DNA from 2 places in the Rhizobium sp. SG570 genome. Region 2 is predicted to be linked to the other one. Evidence: predicted binding sites of a transcription regulator. Region 2 holds the regulator's gene; the other holds the start of a gene.

Region 1 (3,417 bases), 260 kb from region 2:
GAAATCGGCTTCGTCTATCAGTTCCACCATCTGCTGCCGGAATTTTCGGCGCTTGAAAATATCATGATGCCGCAACTGATCTCAGGTCTCTCCCGCAAGGAGGCGAGTGAGCGCGCCGCCCAGCTTCTCGATTACATGCGCATCGGCCACCGCGGCGATCATCGCCCGGCCGAATTGTCCGGCGGCGAACAGCAACGCGTCGCCATTGCGCGCGCCGTCGCCAATGCGCCTCTGGTACTGCTGGCCGATGAACCGACAGGCAATCTCGATCCCGCAACGGCACATTATGTCTTCGATGCCCTTGAAGCGCTGGTGCGGCAGTCGGGTCTGGCGGCATTGATCGCCACGCATAATCACGAACTCGCAGTCCGTATGGACCGCCGCGTCACATTGAGCGAAGGCAAGGTGGTCGAGGTCTGATCGCCCGTTACGGAACGATCAGCCCGCCGCGATAATCCAGCTCGTAGGCCTTGCGCTCCTTCACCATGATGACCTCGTGACCGATAAAATGGTCGCAGCCGCCGGTGCTGCGATCGACGTAACGGCCGAAGGCGTGTTCGAATTCGAAGCCGCCGAGAAAGCGTTTTTCATCGAGATAGAGCCGTAGCAGCGCTGATTTGATGACCATGCCGGCGCTCCGCCCGTCGATCAGGTCCGGCTCGACGATGCGGCCGAAATAGTTCATCGCCCAGACCGGCTCGTCGTCATGCCAGACCAGCTCCTGCCCGGCGAAATCCGTGCCGCCGAAATAGCTGTCGAGATAGCGCCAGCGGCCATTGGCATAGCCGATGTCATGCGAGCCGCTTCGGCAGGACGGCAGTCTCTCGCCATCTCCGACATAGGTCTCGGCCTTGGCGATGACAATGAAATCGTTCAGCTCGGCAAGATCCGGCATGGCCCTCTCCAATGATGGTGAGCGACCACAATGCCATGGAATGTGCAGCGTGTAAAGAACATATAGTGAACAGACGCTGTGTTTGCTATTGTCCGTCTCCGCAGATTTTCTGGCCGAAGTCGTCTTGCCAGTCCTCGATTTTGACCGTTTTGGCGTCTGCCTTGATATCCTTGCCGTTCTTTGTCGCCTTGCCGGTCAGGACATTGTAGTCGCAGTTGTAGCCGGAATCGGGTTCGAGCGTATCGCGGGACACATAGGTATAGCCGGCAACGACGAAGCTGTTGTTGCGGTAGGCGAGTGTCAGCGTCTGCTCCCAGCGGTCGCGTCCGACGCTGTCATTTTGCGATGTGACGGTGATGGATCCGTTCGGCAGCGCCGCGATCGACGGTTCCTGGCCGACCATGCCGTCAGGCCCCACGCTGCCCCATATCTTGTTCGGCGCGCTGACTGCCAGATTCAGCAGCGCATGTTCGCCACCGCGCAGGTAAATGTAGATGCCGATCGGATTATCGGCCTGATCGTCGGGAGCCGATGCGACCAGCAGGGCGAGATCCGGCTTGCCGTCCTTGTTCCAGTCGCCGATCGCCGCGTCGATGATACGGTCGGGCGCAATGGCGTCCCCGGCATGCGCAGTGGTCGCAACCGAAAGCAGGGCGAAGACGGCATAAGTCAGTAATTTCATGATGATCTCCCTTTGTCCCTGCATAGCCTCGGGTTGATCGAGCGTCCATCGGCAAGACGAAATATCGGACGATGAAATTTATTGATGCATCTATTGACTCCCGAACAAAAATAGAACAAAAAAGAAACATAACGAGTAAGGAGCGCGTAAATGACCGATATCATTCGAGACGTTGCAGCATTCACCTCCATCGTGATGTTCGTCGCCAGCTTTTCCCTCATCATGATGGCGATGTGAATTTTATTCCCGTACGAGCACGTTGCCCCCGAGTTTGATGGGAGCAACTCATGGACTTTGTCGTCCGCAATGCCGAGAATGGCGGTGATTCATTCAGGCATGCGGAAGGGTATGAGATGGCGGATAAGGGTGGCAGCGGTGCAGCGATTGCGCCAGTTGGCGAGGCGCCGGAATTCGTGCATCTCCGGGTTCATTCCGCCTATTCCCTGCTTGAGGGAGCGCTGCCGCTCAAGAAGATACTGGCCAAGGCCACCGGCGACAATCAGCCGGCTATTGCCATCACCGATACCAACAATCTCTTCGTCGCCCTGGAGTTTTCCCAGAAGGCGATGGAGGAGGGGCTGCAGCCGATCATCGGCTGCCAGGTATCGATCGACATGGAGGATGGTGGCGAAGGCGAAAAGCGCGGGCCGCAACAGGCCCTTGCCAAGCTGCCCTCCATCGTCCTGCTCGCCGCCACGGAGCGGGGCTATGAGCGTCTTGTCGATCTGATCAGCCGTGCCTACCTCGGGGGCGAAGGCAACCATGCCGTTCACATCACCGCCTCGTGGCTGGAGGAGATCGGCACCGAGGGCATGATCGCGCTTACCGGCTCGCTCGGCGGGCCGGTCGATATAGCGCTGAAAGAGGGGCATGCGCCACAGGCGCTATCCCGGCTGCTGACGCTGAAGCGGCTGTTCGGCGACAGGCTCTATGTCGAACTGCAGCGCCACGGCACCTATGATCGCCGTCACGAACAAAAGATGCTCGCACTTGCCTATGAGCATGCGCTTCCGCTGGTTGCCACCAACGAGGCTTTTTTCCCCACCCGCGACGATTACGATGCCCACGACGCCCTTATGGCGGTCGCTCACAATGCCATCGTCTCGGACGATACGCGTTTCCGCCTGACGCCTGATCACTATCTGAAGAGCCGTGCCGATATGGCGAAGCTGTTCTCCAATCTGCCAGAGGCGCTGGAGAATACCGTCGAGATTGCTCGGCGCTGCTCCTTCGTTCTGCAAACGCGCAAGCCGATCCTGCCACGCTTCACCGGCGCCGCCGACGATGAGGAAGAGGCTGATCGCGCCGAATCGGCGGAGTTGCGCGCTCAGGCGGTCGAGGGTCTTGATCAGCGTCTCGCTTCGCTCGGCATGGCGCCGGGCTATGTGGAAAAGGACTATCGGGAGCGGCTGGAATTCGAACTCGGCGTTATCGAGGGCATGAAATTCCCCGGCTACTTCCTGATCGTTGCCGATTTCATCAAATGGGCCAAGCGGCATGATATTCCCGTCGGGCCGGGCCGCGGTTCTGGCGCGGGCTCGCTGGTCGCCTATGCGCTGACGATCACCGACGTCGATCCGCTGCGTTTCTCGCTGCTGTTCGAGCGCTTCCTCAATCCATCACGCGTCTCGATGCCGGACTTCGATATCGACTTCTGCCAGGATCGGCGCGAAGAGGTGATCCGCTACGTGCAGGCCAAGTATGGCCGCGAGCAGGTGGCGCAGATCATCACCTTCGGTTCGCTGCAGGCGCGCGCCGCCCTTCGCGACGTCGGCCGCGTGCTGGAGATGCCCTACGGCCAGGTCGACAAGATCTGCAAACTGGTGCCGAACAATCCTGC
Region 2 (3,417 bases):
GCAACGTCGCGCTCTCGGCAATCGTCATTCTCAGCCTGTCGCCGTCGCAGGTGCTCGGACCGAGCTTTCAGATGTCCTACGCCGCGACGCTGGCGCTGGTATCCGGCTACACGCTTTGGAAACGGCGCCAGCATCGGGAAAATATTCTTTCGCGCTCCAGGCTCCTGAGCCCGCTGCTGTTCGTTACGCGCTTCTTCGGCGGCATATTGTCGACCTCCTTCATTGGCGGCGCGTCGACGGCGATCTTCTCGATCGAGCATTTTCACCGGTTGGCGACATACGGCCTTGCAGCCAATCTCGCTGCGATGCCGATCGTCTCCGTCGTCGTCATGCCGTTTGGCATGGCGGCCATGTTGCTTATGCCATTTGGTCTCGACGGGCCCTTTTGGCAAATCACCGGCGAGGGACTGGAGTTGGTCATCGCTATCGCCAAAACGGTGGCGGGATGGGGCGGCGATATTACCTTCGGCCGCCAGCCCGCCTGGCTTATGCCGACATTCATCGCAGGCTTTCTGCTCATGACGATGTTGCGAACGAGCGTGCGCCATGTTGGCCTGCTGTTGCTGCTTTCTTCCCTCGGCGTGGCAGCATTCGGCTCTGGCGTGCCCAAACCGGATCTCATGATTTCCGAGGATGGTGTTCTGGTTGCCTTGCGACAGGACGACATACTGGCAACAAATCGCGAAAGACCGCAGGCTTTCATTTTCGAACAGTGGCAGAGAGCGCTGGTTGCGAGCGAGCATCAACCTCCGACTATCCTTCCTGTTGACAGCCGCCTTCCCCAGATAAGCAAGACGGATCATCGCCGGCGATTGAGCGTCGAAGAGCAGGGCGCAGTTCGCAAGGCAATGGATGAAGCACTCGACCAGGCCATGCAGGGCAGTTTTGCTTGCCAAAAGGGCGCATGGTGCGTCGCGATGCTTGAAAATGGCGCGATGCTGGTCACCATCGAGGACGCAGCTTACCTGTCGCCGGCCTGCGATACGGCCAATATCGTCGTCACTCCCGTACGACTGCGCCTGGATCGCTGCCGCTCCGGCGCCATGCTTTTCACAGGCGCCACATTGCGGCAGACAGGGTCCATTGAGATGGACCTCAGCACCGACAAGCCAAATGTGGTAACTGCGTTCGAAAATCCACAGCGCCCATGGGCTCGGCACAGAACATACAATTGGCGCACAGGCACATTCGGCGCGCCGATCGTCCGAGCATCACCGGTCAGTGATAACGGCGAATGAGGCCAACGAGCTTGCCTTGCACCTTGACGCGATCCGGCCCGAAGATGCGGGTTTCATAAGCGGGATTGGCTGCCTCGAGCGCGATGGAGGCCCCCTTGCGGCGGAAGCGCTTCAACGTCGCTTCCTCGTCGTCGACGAGCGCGACGACGATATCGCCCGGATTGGCAGTCGTTGCATTGCGAATGATGACCGTATCGCCGTCAAAAATGCCGGCATCGATCATCGAATCGCCTCTTACTTCCAGCGCATAGTGCTCGCCCGAGCCGAGCATGTCGGCAGGGACGGTTATGTCGTGGGTATTATTCTGGATGGCCGAGATCGGAACGCCAGCGGCGATGCGGCCCATGACCGGTACCGAAACAGAACTGTTCTGGTCGTCGTTCGCAACTTTTGGCGGAGCAGGCGGCGCAACTGGCTGAGGTTTGCCGAGGCTGCCTTCGATGACGCTCGGCGAAAAGCCGCGGCGCGGCTGCAGGCTTGGATTATAGGCATCCGGCAGCTTGATGACCTCAAGCGCTCTGGCCCTGTTCGGTAGCCGGCGGATGAACCCTCGTTCCTCCAAAGCCGTGATCAGACGGTGAATACCGGATTTGGATGCAAGATCCAGCGCGTCCTTCATCTCGTCGAAAGATGGTGGCACGCCGGACTCCTTCATCCGTTCGTGAATGAAGAGAAGCAGTTCCTGCTGCTTGCGCGTCAACATCGTCTTGGAACCCCAGAATCGAGAAAAGCGTGAAACAAATCCAGAACGGACACTATATGTTCCATATGTGTTCCGCAAGTACTTAAATTTCGGTAAAGCTTTGCACGGACAGTTAAATATTCGACATCACTGGGTGGACCCGATAAAAGTCTCATATGGTTATATCCGCGCTAACATATCGGAAAACATAAGGAAATGCTGTTTAGCCCTTCATTGGGCGCATGCAGCCTACCTTGAGTAGCTGACGCATGGATGAAAGCCATTTTCACGACATGCGATTCCGGTACCGATCAAAGAATCAGCCGCATGATCTAGCGTCTTCGACAGGACATGCGGTCGTCTTGCGCCTCTATCGTCTTGCTTTCATCTTGAATTGGAGGATGGATGGGCGCAAACCTGCGGGCGCAGGAAAATAGGAGACATCATGACTTTGTCGCCGCATCCGCTGGATCATCTCGTATTGCCGACCGTCAATCTCGCTTTGGCGCGCGAGCGGCTCGGCAAGCTCGGTTTCACCGTCGCGCCCGACGCCCGGCATCCGTTCGGCACCGAGAATGCCTGTGTCTTCTTTGCGGACAAGACCTATCTTGAACCGCTGGCAGTGGCATCCCCTGAGCAATGTGAGGAGAGCGTCGGCGCGGGGAATGTCTTCGTTGCGCGCGATCAGGCCTATCGCTTCCGGCTCGGTGAAGACGGCTTTTCAGCCGTGGTGTTCGGCTCGGAGGATGCTGTCGCCGATGACGAGCGCTTTCGGGTAAGCGCCATCTCGGCGGGACGCATGCTGGATTTCTCGCGTCCCATGAAAATGCCGGATGGAACCGAGACCGTCGCCGGTTTTCGTCTCGCTTTCGCCGCCGATCTGCGTGCGCCGGATTTTCTGGCCTTCTGCTGCCAGCGCATCAATCCGCTGCCCGCCGATCGCAGCGTGCTGGAGCGCCATGAAAACGGCGTCACCGGCATTGCGCGGGTGGCGATATCGACACCCACCCCGGCCGCGTTCCGCACTTTCTTCGAAGCGATCGTCGGTGAACCCTGGATATCGGAACATTCTTTCGGTCTGACGATCAGGGCGGCCAATGCCGATATCGAGCTCCTGACGCCGGCAGGCATGGAAGCGTTTTACGATTTGCCTGTTCACTCGGACGATCCCGGCTTGCAGGCGCGCGCAATCCTTTTCAAAACACGCGATCTTTCCGTGACATCGTCGCATTTCGCTGCTAACGGCGTCACCTACACGCGTAAGAACAATCGTATATTGACAAGGCTGGCCCCCGGACCGGGCGCCCTGTTCGCCTTCGAGGAGATAGCATGAGCACGAATTCTGAAGTGATCGTCGGCGAGGGAGCCTCCAAGGTTCTGTTTTCCAACACCGCCAAGCTGTCGCTTATTGCTGGTCCGTGTCAGATGGAAAGCCGCGAGCATGCTTTTATGGTTGCTGGCGTCCTGAAGGAACTCTGCGGCAAGCTTGGCATCGGC

Evidence for each region. The regulator LexA, encoded in region 2, represses DNA repair genes until DNA is damaged. The targets are predictions, from matches to a motif close to TGTTCNNNNTGTGTTCNG.
Region 1: a site for LexA is predicted at 1,678-1,695, ahead of dnaE (DNA polymerase III subunit alpha). Genes of this name have one in related genera too.

Annotation. Positions count from the first base shown of each region.
Region 1 is NZ_JAAZQI010000002.1:328,814-332,230, forward strand. It holds gene FHT28_RS05340 (ABC transporter ATP-binding protein) at 1-420, shown strand, start outside; gene FHT28_RS05345 (DUF5680 domain-containing protein) at 428-895, opposite strand; gene FHT28_RS05350 (hypothetical protein) at 981-1,577, opposite strand; gene dnaE (DNA polymerase III subunit alpha) at 1,931-3,417, shown strand, end outside.
Region 2 is NZ_JAAZQI010000002.1:587,476-590,892, forward strand. It holds gene FHT28_RS06690 (ComEC/Rec2 family competence protein) at 1-1,238, shown strand, start outside; gene lexA (transcriptional repressor LexA) at 1,219-1,941, opposite strand; gene FHT28_RS06700 (VOC family protein) at 2,366-3,253, shown strand; gene kdsA (3-deoxy-8-phosphooctulonate synthase) at 3,250-3,417, shown strand, end outside.